Regions from separate parts of the Clostridium neonatale genome, predicted to be linked through region 2. Evidence: predicted binding sites of a transcription regulator. Region 2 holds the regulator's gene; the other holds the start of a gene.
The links. Region 2 encodes Rex, which represses fermentation and respiration genes when NADH is low (regulators of the CRP and FNR family bind a similar motif). Its sites were predicted from a motif close to ATTGTTAANNNNTTAACAAT; they were not measured.
Positions count from the first base shown of each region.

Region 1: the regulator Rex is predicted to act here: its motif matches at 3,190-3,209, upstream of CNEONATNEC86_RS02690 (acetyl-CoA C-acetyltransferase).

Region 1 covers NZ_UICR01000001.1:557,311-565,382, reverse strand. The annotation lists gene CNEONATNEC86_RS02705 (F0F1 ATP synthase subunit B) at 1-320, opposite strand, end outside; gene atpE (ATP synthase F0 subunit C) at 380-595, opposite strand; gene CNEONATNEC86_RS02695 (F0F1 ATP synthase subunit A) at 634-1,296, opposite strand; gene CNEONATNEC86_RS02690 (acetyl-CoA C-acetyltransferase) at 1,970-3,148, opposite strand; gene wecB (non-hydrolyzing UDP-N-acetylglucosamine 2-epimerase) at 3,524-4,675, opposite strand; gene CNEONATNEC86_RS02680 (deoxycytidylate deaminase) at 4,829-5,323, opposite strand; gene upp (uracil phosphoribosyltransferase) at 5,344-5,973, opposite strand; gene rpiB (ribose 5-phosphate isomerase B) at 6,021-6,470, opposite strand; gene CNEONATNEC86_RS02665 (L-threonylcarbamoyladenylate synthase) at 6,574-7,623, opposite strand; gene CNEONATNEC86_RS02660 (hypothetical protein) at 7,644-8,072, opposite strand, start outside.
Region 2 covers NZ_UICR01000001.1:428,611-436,682, reverse strand. The annotation lists gene CNEONATNEC86_RS02035 (electron transfer flavoprotein subunit alpha/FixB family protein) at 1-24, opposite strand, end outside; gene CNEONATNEC86_RS02030 (electron transfer flavoprotein subunit beta/FixA family protein) at 47-826, opposite strand; gene CNEONATNEC86_RS02025 (acyl-CoA dehydrogenase) at 840-1,979, opposite strand; gene CNEONATNEC86_RS02020 (short-chain-enoyl-CoA hydratase) at 2,060-2,845, opposite strand; gene CNEONATNEC86_RS02015 (redox-sensing transcriptional repressor Rex) at 3,154-3,780, opposite strand; gene CNEONATNEC86_RS02010 (glycoside hydrolase family 1 protein) at 4,279-5,799, opposite strand; gene CNEONATNEC86_RS02005 (PTS lactose/cellobiose transporter subunit IIA) at 5,804-6,139, opposite strand; gene CNEONATNEC86_RS02000 (PTS sugar transporter subunit IIC) at 6,152-7,426, opposite strand; gene CNEONATNEC86_RS01995 (PTS sugar transporter subunit IIB) at 7,441-7,752, opposite strand; gene CNEONATNEC86_RS01990 (BglG family transcription antiterminator) at 7,997-8,072, shown strand, end outside.

The sequences.
Region 1 (8,072 bases), 130 kb from region 2:
AGTGAATCTGCCTCTTTTTTTGCATCATCTAATATTTCATCATAAATTTTTTCAGCTTTCTTCTTTTGAGCTTCAGTAATCTTTTTACCTTCTTTTTTGGCGTCTTTTAATATTCTTTCATTTTGAACTAAATACATTCTAGCTTTTTCAGAATCTTCATCGGCCTTAGCTAACATATCTTCTACTTCACTTTGTCTTGATTCAATAATTCCTTTTAATTTATCCCAAAAAAAGTGTTTTAAAATCAAAAGTAATATTGCAAAGTTTATTATCGTATATATCAGCGTAGAAATTTTAATTCCAATTTCTATATTCTCCATATAATTACTTTCTTCCTCCCTTCGGAGTCAATACACTCAACTCAAGTTATATTAATTGATTATTTATTCATTAACATAAATGCGATTATTAATCCATAGATTGCTGTTGCTTCTGCAAGACCTCCACCGATAATCAATGCTGTTTGAATTTTTCCTGCTGCTTCTGGTTGTCTAGCAATTGCTTCTGTTGCCTTTCCTGTTGCTATACCAATACCAATTCCTGCACCTACTCCTGTAAATACTGCTATTGCAGCTGCTAAAACTCCTAAACTCATCTTATAATTCCTCCTAAATAAATAATAATTTTATTTTTCTACTCTTCAGAAACTAATTTTATTTGAATCATAGTTAACATTGAAAAAACGAGCATTTGAATTGTTCCATCAAAAACATCGAAATATGAATGTACTATAATTGGTAAACCTATTTGTGCAATACTTGCTACACCAGCTAATGCTTCATAGACCATATCTACTAGCAATGTTGCAGCTAACATATTACCAAATAGTCGAAGAGCTAACGATACTGGAAGCATAACTCTTTCCATTATGTTTATTGGTAACATTACTATAAAAGGATGTGCATAGCCTTTTGCATAATCAAAAAGACCATTTCTCTTTATGGCTGTATAATGGATAGTCATAAATGTTGTTAATCCTAATCCAGCTGTTACACTTAAACTTTGGGTTGCTGGTTTTATTCCAATTAACCCAGTAAAGTTCATACATAATAGATAAATGATTAAACTTCCTACATATGGAATAAAATTTGTGTAACTTTCACCCATAGTACTTTTTACTACAGATTCTATCGTTACATACAGCTTTTCTAACGCTGCCTGTTTTTTATCAGGAACGTTTTTTAAGTTCCGTGTTAATAGAAATCCGCCAATAGCTAAGAACAACATAATTACCCATTGAGTCACAATTTCACTGCTTAACCCCAATGGATATCCAGTCGTCAAAGATATTTCCACATTAAACACTCCCTTTCATTACTTTATGCAATCATTCAAAATTAATTTAATTGTTTGAAAGACCCACATAATTTTTGAAGGATAATAAAGCTTTTTCATAAAAACATCAATAATCCATCCATATATTTATAGTTTATCATCAATGAAATAAGATTATTCATATCTTTAAGATCATTGCTAAATCCAATATCAGAATTATAGCTCGTTTTATAATTTTTAACAAATCATGATTTATAGTCGAATTTATCCTTTTGGGGTAATTGTGGGAAAATAACTCTACATTTCTCCTAAATCCTTAGATAATGTTTGTATTTTCTCATTTTTTCTTTATTTTTACATAAAGTAATATCCATTTATTCAATTGTCTGAATATTTAGTTATATGAATAAACTCTTTCTGTTTTGTGATAACATTTTCACTTGAATTCTTTTCCATTATATGTAATATATCTATTTAAAACAGTAAATATCTTCTCTTTTTTTAATATATAGTTATCGGTTTACTATTATCTCTTTTTATGCTACTGAATATCAACAATGGTACTTATTCAATTATTATTTTTTATTTTTTCAACACATTATTCGCATATAACACTATATTCTACAATATACGTTTACAAGCATATTTATAAAAAAAGCCAGAGATATTTCTCTGGCTTTTTTATAAGCGAACACTATCTTTCAACAATAAGAGCTGTTCCCATTCCTCCACCTATGCAAAGAGTAGCTAAACCTGTTTTAGCATCTCTCTTTTCCATTTCGTGAAGAAGTGTAACTAATATTCTTGCTCCAGATGCTCCAACTGGATGTCCTAAAGCAATAGCTCCACCATTTACATTAACCTTGTCCATATCAAATCCTAAATCTTTAGCTACTGCCAAACTTTGAGAAGCAAATGCTTCATTAGCTTCGATTAGATCTAAGTCTTTAACTTCCATATTTACATTTTCTAAAGCTTTTTTAGTTGCATAGAATGGTCCATATCCCATTATTGCTGGATCTAATCCTCTTGAACCATAAGATTTAATTGTAGCCATAACTTTTAATCCTAATTCTTTAGCTTTATCAGCACTCATGATAACAAATGCAGCAGCTCCATCATTAATTCCTGACGCATTACCTGCAGTAACTTTACCATCTTTAATGAAACATGGCTTTAACTTTGCTAAAGTTTCTGCAGTTGTTCCAAATCTTGGGCCTTCATCAGTATCAAATACCTTTGGATCTCCTTTTCTTTGAGGAATAACAACTGGAACTATTTCATCCTTGAATTTTCCTGCTTTAATTGCAGCTTCAGCTTTAGCTTGAGAGCTTGCAGCAAATGCATCTAATTCTTCTCTAGTTAAATTCCATTTTTCAGCTATGTTTTCAGCAGTAACACCCATGTGATAGTCATTAAATGCATCCCATAAAGCATCGTTGATCATTGTATCAACTGTCTTTGTAGCATTCATTTTATGTCCCCATCTCATTTCTTTTATTGCATATGGAGCATTAGACATGCTTTCCATACCACCAGCAACAACACAATCAGCGTCTCCAGCTTTAATCATTTGAGCTGCTAAGCTTACTGCTCTTAATCCTGAGCCACAAACCTTATTAATAGTCATAGCAGGAATTTCTTCTGGTAAACCTGATTTTACAGCAGCTTGTCTAGCTGTGTTTTGACCAAGACCAGCTTGAATAACATTACCCATGATAACTTCTTCAACTAATTCTGGTTTAATTCCTGCTCTGTTAACAGCTTCCTTAATAACTAATGCTCCTAAATCTACTGCTGGTACATCTTTTAAAGATCCACCAAAAGTACCGATTGCAGTTCTTACTGCGCTTACGATAACTACGTCTTTCATAAATTAACCTCCATAATCATATATATTATATTATTTTCTATTTCGTTAAATTATTAACACAATATAATTATAACCATTAATAGTTTTTTTAGCAAGTATCTTGTTAAATTTTAAACATACTTTAAATAAGTTGCAACGCAACTTATAATTATTAATGATCAATTTTCAGTGATCAATTATAAATGGTTTTTCTTTAAGAAAAATCTGCACTATATAAATATGAGCTTTAGAAAATTTCTAAAGCTCATATTTTAGAGACTTAAAAGCAGTAGATTTTGCATAAACAAAATCTACACAATAATAAATTTCAAGATAAACTGAAATTTTTTCTATATTAATTGATAATTATTCATTGAAAGTTGCTTTGCATTTTATTTATCTTATAAATTCTTCTATTTCATTATCACTTAATCCATAGTACTTTAATATAGCATTAACAATTCTCTTAGACGCTAATCCATCGCCATATGGATTTATAGATTTGCTCATTTTATTATACGCGTCTATATTATTAATTAATTCATTTGCTTCTTCAACTATCTTTGCTACATCTGTTCCAACTAATTTAACTGTGCCAGCTTCAACTGCTTCTGGCCTTTCTGTAACATCTCTTAGCACTAAAACTGGTTTCCCTAAGTGTGGTGCTTCTTCTTGTAATCCACCTGAATCAGTCATTACCATAAATGACCTATTCATTAAATTATGAGTTTCTTTAGTATCTAAAGGCGACAATAAATGAACTCTTTCTTTATTACCTAACTTTTCAAATACAACATCCTTAACAACTGGATTTAAATGTACTAGATATACTAATTCTACATCTTTATTTTCTTCAACTATTCTATTTAAAGCCTCACAAATATTTTCTATTCCTTCCCCCCAATTTTCTCTTCTATGGGCAGTAATCATTATAATTTTTTTATTTTCAAAATCTATTTTATTTAATTCATCATTTTCAAAAATATAATCTTCATCAACAGTATGCTGCATTGCATCAATTACAGTATTACCTGTGATATAAATATCATTTTCATTAACGCCTTCTCTTAATAAATTATTTTTTGATCCTTTTGTAGGCGCAAAATGTAAATCTGCTAAGCTTCCTGTTAATTTTCTATTCATCTCTTCTGGAAATGGGAAATATTTATTAAATGTTCTAAGACCAGCTTCAACATGCCCAACCTTTATTTGTTTATAAAAAGCAGCTAAGGCTCCAGCAAATGTAGTCGTAGTATCTCCATGTACCAAAATCATATCAGGCTTTTCTATATCAAATACTTCTTCTAGTCCTTCTAAAACCCTATTAGTTATTCCTGTTAAAGTCTGCTTGCTTTTCATTATATTTAAATCAAAATCTGGTGTTATATCAAATAGTTCTAAAACTTGATCAAGCATTTCTCTATGTTGAGCTGTTACACAAACTTTTGATTCTATCTCTTCTCTTCTTTCAAGTTCTTTTACTAACGGTGCCATTTTTATTGCTTCTGGTCTCGTTCCAAATATAGTTATTATCTTCTTTTTACCCACTCTGTTTCCTCCATTTCATTGAACACAGCTACAAGACTTTAAATACTTATTTATCCTTATATTGTATAAAAATTTCATTCCATATTGGTATTATACACTAAAAGAATCCCGATTGGCAAAATATCACCAATCGGGTTTTCTTAATATGTTCTTTTAATATCCAGCTTCCTTCATAATTTCAAGAGAATCATCATTTTCAATCCATTCTTCAACATTTATTTCCCTGAATTTATCTTTACTATCTCTTATAATTATATTCTTTATTCCAGAATTTACTATAAGTCTTTTGCACATTGAACATGAATTTGCATTTTCAACATACTCTCCAGTTTTAGCATCTTTACCTACTAGATATAAAGTTGCGCCTATCATATCTCTTCTTGAAGCGCTGATAATTGCATTTGCCTCACTATGTACACTTCTACAAAGTTCATATTGTTTTCCTCTAGGTACATTAAGCTTTTCTCTTATACATAAATTTAAATCTATGCAATTTTTTCTTCCTCTAGGTGCCCCTGTATATCCTGTAGAAATTATTTCATCATTTTTTACTATGATAGAACCATAATTTCTCCTCAAACAAGTTCCTCTTTCTAAAACTGTTTCAGATATATCTAAGTAATAGTTATGCTTATCGCGTCTCTCCATATCATTTCTCCTAAATATTATTATTTAGTTCCAAACAATCTATCACCAGCATCTCCAAGTCCTGGCACTATATATCCATGTTCATTTAATTTTTCATCTATTGATGCTAAGAAAATATCCACATCTGGATGAGCTTCTTTTACTGCCTCTATTCCTTCTGGAGCTCCTACTAAGCACATTAATTTTAAACTCTTAGCTCCTCTTTTCTTTAACATAGTTATTGCATCTATTGATGATCCGCCAGTTGCTAGCATTGGATCTACTACTAATACATCTCTTTCAGCAATATCTTGTGGTAATTTGCAGAAATATTCAACTGGTTGAAGTGTTTCTTCATCTCTATATAATCCAATATGGCCTATTTTAGCTGCTGGAATTATATTTACAACTCCATCTACCATTCCAAGACCAGCTCTTAGTATCGGAACTACAGCCATCTTCTTTCCTGCTAATACTTTGCACTTTGTTGTACAAATAGGAGTTTTTACTTCTACTTCTTCCATACTTAAATCTCTTGTAACTTCATAAGCCATTAACATAGAAATTTCTTCTACTAACTTTCTAAATTCTTTAGAACCTGTTTTTTCACTTCTTAAAATAGATAGTTTGTGTAATATTAATGGATGATTTATCTCTGTAACTTTGCTCATTTTATATTCCTCCAACTTTCATTAAATCATTTTTTATTTAGCTTTTGTTATTTTGAGTATTTTTTCTCAATTTCTGATATCTTATCAATTCTTTTTTGATGTCTTTCACCTTCAAATTCCGTATTTAAAAATGTTTTAACTATATCTAATGCAAGACCTGTTCCAACAACTCTCTGTCCCATAGTTAATATATTTGCATTATTATGTTCTCTAGTAGCATGTGCACTAAAAGTATCTGAACATAGGGCTGCTCTTACTCCTGGAACCTTATTAGCTGCAATACCAATACCTATTCCTGTTCCACATACTAATATACCAAAGTCATATTCCTTATTTACAACTGCTTCTGCAACTGGAAGTGCAATGTCTGGATAATCACAAGACTCTTCAGAATATGTTCCAAAGTCTTTAACTTCGTAATTTTCACTGTTTAAAAACTCTATGATTTCATTTTTTAATCTAAAAGCACCGTGGTCACATCCTATAGCTATTTTCATAACTCCTACCTCCAAAAATATTTTAATTATAATTTATTAATTATCAATGGGGACTATAGTGATTTTTAATACATTGATAATTAAATTTTACTAACGTTAATAATTATACCTCTACAATATCAAATCCTGCTGCTTTATTTAGTCTATTCATTATAGCGATTCCTACACCTTTTTGTTCAAAACTTTCTGCAAAAACAACATCCGCGCCAATATCATCACATTTTCTTAATGTTTCAAATAAATTTCTCGCTACAGTAGATAAGTCATTTAAACTTCCCAAAGAAATTTTGATTCCTTCACTATATTCTTTTTCATTTTCATCTACTGTTAATATGCAAACCTTTTTCTTCTTCTCTATATTATAATGTACCATTTCTTTTATCTTTTCAATAGTATTCTTTTTATTTCCAGAAACTATTGTAACTTTAGCTTTTGGAGCATAATGTCTATATTTCATTCCTGGAGCCTTTGGCTTTAAATTAGGTTCTGGCTTCTTCATTATTGCAGGGTCTATATTTATATTAGGATCTATTTCTCTAAGCATTTCTAGTGTAACTCCACCTGGACGCAAAACTAAAGGTGGATTAACTGTACAATCAACTATAGTTGATTCCACTCCTATATCACTTTGCTCTCCTCCTAATATACAATCTACTTTTCCATCAAGATCTTCAACACACCTTTGAAGATCTGTTGGGCTTGGTCTTCCACTTATATTAGCAGACGGTGCAGCAATTGTAGTCTCACTTAATTCTATTAGTTTTAATGCAATTTCATTATTAGGCATTCTAATTCCTATTGAATCTAAACTTGCACTTGTTTCATTTGGTACAATATCTTTCTTTTTTAATATTATTGTTAGTGGACCCGGCCAAAACTTTTCTACAAGCTTATTTGCAATTTGTGGTACTTCTTCAGCATATAAGTTAAGATCTTTTGATGATACATGTATAATAAGCGGATTATCTTGAGGTCTTCCCTTGGCTTCAAATATCTTTTTTACTGCTTCTGAATTTAATCCATCAGCGCCTAAACCATAAACTGTTTCAGTTGGAAATACTACTGTTCCACCATTTTTTATTATTTCTGCTGCCTCTTGTATTTCTTTTTCATCTTCACTAGCATTTTTTATCATACTAATTTTAGTTTTCAAAATCCTACCTTCTTTCTAGTTTACACTATCATTTGACCTCTCGCGATCTTTATATTTTGTATACTTTCATCAGTATAAACTGCTTTAACACAATTTCTATATATTGAATCTAATAATAAGTATTTTTTCAGTCCACCTCTTTTTATAACTTGAAAATAATATTTTTTATCTGGATTTTTTTCTTTTATCTTTTTGTAATACGGTTTTATTTGTGGATACCTTCTTAAGAAATTTTCTTCAACCGGTCTTAAGTATTTATTTTTAAAAACAACATTTGTAATTATAATAATCTCTAAATCATAATCACAGTTATTAGTATGTACTAACCAAACTTTATCACACATAAGCAAATTTTCTTTGGTTAAAATTCCAGTTTTAAACATCAGCCTATTATTCACACATCTATATTCAACCTTATAATAATTGAACTTAATTATAATTGACATGCA
Region 2 (8,072 bases):
GCCTTTATAATCTGCTATATTCATAATAAATTAACCTCCTATTATCTTAGATGTAGTGTTTTTCTTTTAATTTTCCTAAAACGTAAGTTGCAGCAGTTTTAGCATCCTCTTTAACTAATTCTCCAGCACCCTTAACTTCTTTAGTCATTGACTTCTTAACCTTAGTTGGTGATCCTTTAAGTCCTAATTCTTCTACAGCTACATCTATATCAGCTGCACTCCAAACTTTGATTTCATCATCAGAAGTTGAGAATATGTTTGCAACATTCATATATCTAGGTTCATTTAATTCTTCAATTGCAGTTAATAAACATGGCATTTTAACTTCTACAACTTGATGTCCGTCTTCTAATGCTCTATTAACTATTAATGTATCTCCTTCAACTTTAACGTCTTGAACGTAAGTTACTTGAGGAATGTTTAAATGTTCAGCAATTTCTGGTCCTACTTGTGCAGTATCTCCATCGATTGCTTGTCTTCCAGCAAAGATTATATCGTAATCTAATTTCTTAATCATTCCTGTTAAAGCTTTTGAAGTAGCTAAAGTATCAGCTCCTCCTAATGCTCTATCTGTTAATAGGATGGCTTCATCAGCTCCCATACATAATGCTTCTCTTAATGCAGCTTTTGCAGCAGGAATACCCATGCTCACAACAGTCACTTTAGCACCAGTTTGTTCTTTTATTTGTAAAGCTGCTTCTAGAGCATGTTTATCTTCTGGATTTATAATTGCTGGAACACCATCCCTGATTAATGTACCAGTCTTTGGGTCTATTTTAACGGCTGTAGTATCTGGAACTTGTTTTACACAAACTACTATATTCATTCTAAAAGTCCTCCTATCTTAAAATGCTTCCTGCGATAACCATCTTTTGAACTTCTGAAGTTCCTTCATAGATTTCAGTTATCTTAGCATCTCTCATCATTCTTTCTACTGGATATTCTTTAGTATATCCGTATCCACCAAATAATTGTACTGCCTTAGTTGTTACTTCCATAGCAACGTCTGCAGCAAATAATTTAGCTCTTGCAGCATCAACTGTATATGGTTGCCCTAATTGCTTCTTACAAGCAGCTTTATAAACTAAATGTTTTGCAGCTTCGATCTTAACATCCATTTCAGCAATATACCATTGTAATCCTTGGAAAGCTGAAAGAGGTTTTTTAAATTGTTTTCTTTCTTTCATGTATGCAACAGCTTCTTCAAAAGCGCCTTCTGCAATACCTAAAGCTTGAGCAGCAATACCAATTCTTCCTCCATCAAGAGTCTTCATTGCTATTCCAAATCCTTTACCTTCTTTTCCAATTAAGTTTTCCTTTGGAACTATACAGTCTTCAAAAATTAATTCTGTAGTAGAAGATGCTCTGATTCCCATTTTGTTTTCAAGTTTACCAATTGAGAATCCTGGGAAAGATTTTTCTACTATGAATGCAGAAATTCCTTTTGTTCCCATCGACTTATCAGTCATAGCAAATACGATGAATGTTTCAGCAACTCCACCATTTGTTATGAATATTTTTGATCCATTTAATACATAATGATCTCCATCTAATACTGCAGTTGTTTGTTGTCCAGCAGCATCTGTACCAGCACCTGGTTCAGTTAAACCAAAAGCACCAATCTTTTTGCCTGAGCATAAGTCTGGTAAGTATTTTTCTTTTTGAGCTGGAGTACCATGTTCGTTAATTACTGAAGCACATAATGAAGTATGAGCTGAAAGTATAACCCCTGTTGTTCCGCAAACTTTTGATAATTCTTCTACAGCTATTATGTAAGAAAGAACATCTCCGCCTGCACCTCCAACTTCTTTAGAAAATGGAATACCCATCATTCCTAATTTTCCCATTTTCTTTACATTTTCCATTGGGAATTGTTCAGTTTCATCGATTTCTGCAGCTAATGGCTTAACTTCATTTACTGCGAATTCTCTAACCATTTGTTGTACTAATTCTTGTTCTCTAGTTAATTGGAAATTCATTAAATTACCCTCCTTGTTAATTGGAGCCTACTAGTAGGCAAACTATATATAAATCTCTAATAGATTTTTGACTAAAAAAATTATTTGTTTTGGAAATTCTTTTCTTTTCTTCTTTCTAAGAAAGCGCTCATTCCTTCAGTTTGATCTTCTGTTGAGAAGCATTTACCAAAGTCAGCTGCTTCTATCATAACAGCTTCATCTATTGCTACTTGCATACCTCTGTTTATAGCATCTTTAGCTAGCTTAACAGCAATTGGTGCATTAGATATAATTATTGAAGCCATTTTCTTTGCTTCTTCCATAAGATTTTCTAAAGGTACTACCTTATTAACTAATCCTATTCTATAAGCTTCATCAGCTTTAATATTTCTTCCTGTATAAATCATTTCCTTAGCTTTTCCAAGACCAACTATTCTTGGTAGTCTTTGAGTTCCACCAAATCCTGGCGTTATTCCAAGACCTACTTCAGGTTGTCCGAATACAGCTGCTTCAGATGCAATTCTTATATCACAAGCCATCGATATTTCACATCCGCCACCAAGTGCAAAACCTTGAATAGCCGCTATAACTGGCTTGTCCAAGTCCTCAAGTCTTAAAAATACTTTGTTTCCAAGCTCACCAAATTCTTTACCTTGAGCTTCATTTAAATCCTTCATTTCAGCTATGTCAGCACCAGCAACAAAGGATTTTTCTCCTGCTCCTGTTAATATAACTGCATATATGTCGCTATCTTTTTCTAAATCATCTAGAACTATATCTAAGTCTTTTAATGTTGCCGAATTTAAAGCATTTAATGCTTTTGGTCTATTAATTGTAACAACTGCTAAATGTCCTTCTTTTTCAAGGATAACATTTTCTAATTCCATGTTTTTTACTCTCCCTTTAAAATCATATTATTTATTTTTTTAATTTTCTTACAATTTTAAAAATATTAAATATGCTTGTTATAATATTAACAAGCTTGAACAAAAAAACAACGGAGCTTAAATCTCCTTATTTAAAATTATAATACGTAGTTACATTATTTGCAATAAAATATTATCTTTCCATCCAACTTTTTTATACCTTTTATCTGCATTGTTCATACAAAAACTCATATATGAATAAAAAATAAATAATTTATATTAAAAGCTTATATTTTTTCCTTTTAATATAAATTATTTATTTAACAAATTTATTCGTTTAGTAAATAAATTAATGTCATTAAACTCTCACTTAAATGAACATTTTCTACCTTTACATCACTTGGAACAACTAAATCAACTGGAGCAAAATTCCACATTGCTTTAACTCCGCCTCTTATTAATTCATCAGCAACATTTTGCGCATTTTTTTGAGGAACACAAATTATCCCTATATCTATTTTCTTACTATCTAGAGTTTCTTTTAACTCATCTATATCTCTTATTTCTATATCTCTTATTTTCATTCCAACTAATTTAGGATTAACATCAAAAATAGTACCTATATTAACTCCTAAATCTTCAAACCTAGTATAATTAGCAACAGCCTGACCTATATTACCTGCTCCTATCAATACTGCTTCATACCCTTTATCTAGTCCTAATATACATCCTATCTGCGTATATAGCTCTTTTACATTATAGCCATAACCTTGCTGCCCAAAGTCTCCAAAACAATTTAAGTCTTGACGAATTTGAGAAGCTGTAAAACCTATTTTTTCTCCTAATTCTTTTGAAGAAATCCTATCAACATCGTTCTTCATTAATTCACCAAGATATCTATAATATTTAGGTAGTCTTTTAATTACTGCCATCGATATACTTTTGCTTCTCTCCATTCCGTTTCTCTCCTTAATCTAATATACTCTATTTAAATTATCCCCCAATGCATAATTAATTATTATTTTATATTCAACAAATCATATAATATACTATAATTTATAATTTTATCATATCCATCCATTTCTATGTCAAGTTTATTATAACTTTTTATAAATATGAGTTATATAAATCATTAATAAAATCGTGTATATTAATATGGAGTAAAATATTATCAACTTTTATTATTAAAAATAATAAAGACGTACATTTTAGTATATTTTTAATTAATACATATGTCAACTTTTATTAATTATTTAACTCAGATTAATGTCAGAAGCAAACAAGAAAAAATGTGATTAATAGTTCAAAAAAGGTGTTTACATTATTGGCATAGATCCAGCGACAACGGACTTTCAATGTCAAGTTATTGCCATGCTTGGCATGCAAATAGAGAGTAGATAGTTTTGTTTTTACCTAAAACTATCTACTCTACCTTCAAGTTATTAAGTTATTTTTTAAATATCATTTTCTAAATCCGCACCATTTGTTGCAATTAATTTTTTATAATAATAGAATGATTTCTTTTTACTACGCTTACCAGTTCCATTTCCATAGTCATCTATATCTACATAAATCATGCCATATCTCTTTGTCATCTCTGATGTACCAGAAGAAATAAGATCGATTGGTCCCCACCAAGCATAGCCAAAGACATCTACTCCATCTTCAATAGCTTCTCTCATTTGTTCAACATGTCTCTTCATATAATCAATTCGATAATCATCATTGATTGAACCATCTTCTTCGATTTTATCAACTGCACCTAATCCATTTTCTGAAATAAAGATTGGTAAATGATAACGATCATATATATGATTTAAAGTAATTCTAAAACCAATAGGATCAATCGTCCATCCCCAATCAGACATCTCTAAATTAGGATTTTTAATATCAGAAACCAATCTTCCTGTTGGTTTAGGTACTGTTTCACCTTTATAGCGCATAACATAAGTCATATAATAACTAATTGTAATAAAGTCAACAGATCCTTCTTTTAAAATCCTTTCATCATCTTCTCCCATCTCAATATGGATATCATTTTCATCAAAAAATCTTTTCATATAATATGGATATTCACCTTTAGCTTGGACATCTGTAAAGAACCAGTTAAAATGATCTTCAAACAAAACTTGTAATTGGTCTTCTGGTTTAGAACTTTCAGCATAATTTTCTAATCTACAAAGCATATTACCCATTTTAGCTTCCGAATCAATTTCGTGACATTTCTTAACTGCTAAGGCACTAGCGACCATTTGATTATGCACTGCTTGGAATTTTAGTTTCCAGTTTCCTAAATAAGGATTACAGCTATTTGGTTCAGGTGCTCCTTCTAAAATAACACCACTACTTGTAAAAGGATTAGAAAGAACATTATTAATTTCATTAAAAGTTAACCAGTATTTAACTTTACCTTTATAACGTTTTAAAACTGTTTCAGCGTATTTGACAAATGCATCTACTGTATGGCGGCTTAGGAATCCATTATATTTTTCTGCCAAATGTAAAGGTGTATCAAAATGCGATAATGTTACTAATGGTTCAATATTATATTTATGCAATTCATCAAACACATTATCATAAAATTGTAATCCTTCTTCATTAGGCATTTCATCATCTCCATTAGGGAAGATACGTGACCATGAAATACTCATACGAAAAACTTTAAATCCCATTTCAGCAAATAATTTAATATCTTCTTTATATGTATGATAGAAATCAATTCCTCTACGTTTTGGTAGTTCCCAATTTTCAGGATGTAATTTCATGTCTTCTACCATTTCTTTTGAAGCAGCATTATGTGGTACATGAACATCAAATGAGCCTTCAGTGTCACGAATTTCTTTAGTTATCAATCTTGCAAAGTCAGATGTTGCTAAACCTCTACCTCCTTCATTATAAGCCCCTTCAATTTGATTAGCAGCTGTTGAACCGCCCCATAAAAATCCTTCTGGAAATACTTTATTTTTTATTATCATAATTCTATTCTCCTTTACTTCGTTGATATAGTGCTTTAAAGATAGGCTCCATTTTTTGAACCATTCTTAATTCTGTGGTAATTGTCATAACTGTATCTTGTGCATGAACAAATAACAATGAATATTCAAATTGTTCACCACTTACCTGTGCTTGAATAACTTTTGTTTGAGCATTATGTGCCTGTAAAATTTCTTGTTTTGCTTCTTTTAATAATTTATCAGCATACTCGAAGTCAAAGATAGCCATTTTTTCTAATGCCTCATCTATTTTCATTCTTCCATCACCTGCATGAAGAATAACTTCCATTGCTACTTCATTAATATTTATTATTTCTTCCATATTTAATCACTCCTATTCTTGTACAGCTAATTTTTTTGCAGCCTTTTTTGATGCTTTTTGTTTTTCTCGTTCAGCATCTTTAGTAACTTCAAATTTTTCTGATGCTTTAAAAAATGGATACCAGATTAATGTTGCTAAAACTATATTGATCAGTACTAAAATTACATTTCTAAAATCTCCACCAGACATCATAAATGCAGAAATAGCATTTGGTAAAAAGTTCATATCAAAGTTTACATAATTTATAGTACCCCAACCAAATTGGAACCATAAATAAGAGAATCCTGGAAGAATTATACTAATTAAAACAACTGGAATAAACATAAATGGATTATTAACAACAGTACCATAAACTAATGGTTCATTAATATTGAAAATAGAAGGTATAATTGTCGCTCTACCTAATAATTTATATTTTTTACTTTTTGAAAATAACATCATAAAAGCTAAAGGAAGTGTTGCCAATTGTCCTCCAATATGATGATAACGGCTAAAACCATAAGCATAAATATTTGTAGCAGTTCCTCCAGCAGCAACCATAGCAGCATTTTCAGCAATGGCTGCTTGTGTAATAGAACGTGTTACAGGCGTGAAAACCCAGCCACTAATACCAAAAAAGTAGAAAATATTTTGTAAGAAACAAATCAAAATTACACCAGGTAAGCTTTGTGCAAACCCTTTAATAGGACTCATAACAACTTGTACCATTGCAAACACATCAATATTAAATGTAAATGTTAGTAAATAACCAGCCAATAAACTTAGAAAGATTGAGATAATATTGTCAAACCAATTCTTAACAAAGTCTGGAATTACACTATCTTCTCCAAAGAAAGAAAACCTTACCATACATTTATAAATAAATGCTACAATAAATCCTATAAACATTGATGTAAACATACCGCCTGCACCAAATTGTGATATATTAAATAGGGTTCCTTCAGCAACTGTCTTTGCATTCATACATAACATGAATGCTCCAATACCAGTAAATCCAGCAATCATTGCTCTATCTTTCTTTTCCTCTTTAACTAATGTATTATAAGGAATAATAAATACAACAAAGAGACCTATTAATCCAAAGGAATATGTATTAAGTGGTGTTAAATCTGGTAAGCTTGGTACAAAACGTCTAAGAATAGACCATAAACTTGGAATTGTACTTACCATTGAAAATGGTACGATATATAAAATCGCATCAGCAATAATACTAAACCAATAACTATTTGTGATTTTGTTGATGATTGGAACTAAATAAGTTTCAATCCATGCTTGTATTGCTTTCATGACTTCTCCCCCTCTTACTCTTCATTATAAAATTCAATCGCTTCATCTAAAATGCTTTCCCCATCTAATGATGCATAATAATCTGAATCAATAGAAGTTACTTTAACATGATGATCCTTTAATTCTTCTTGGTATTTTGGAACTTCAGCAGCAAAATGAGGTCCAAGTAAAAGAACATCAATTTTATCTGCATACTCCATAACTTGAGATTTGCTAACTGCATTGACCTTAACATCTAATCCTCTTGCTTTAGCAGACTTTCTCATATTTGCAGCCATAAAACCTGTTGAAGCACCAATTCCGCAAGCTAATAAAATTCTAATCATAATTCATTCTCTCCTTTATACATTTAATCTTTATTACTGATCTCCTTTTCCTTTATTTGCTTTCATTGTATAATCAATTTAAAATAATATATAACATATTTTTTTCCGCATACACTGCAATATATCGAAATTACCTACATAATAGAAAATTCTTTATTAGCAATTTATAGTTAAAAATTTGTATTATTATAATGTAAACAATGTCATTTATATATACTGTTTATTGGGAAGGGGGGAATTAGTCATGAAAAATATGAGGATAGACACGCTAATTAATGTTTTAGAAGAAACAAATGATGATATATCATCTACATCATTGG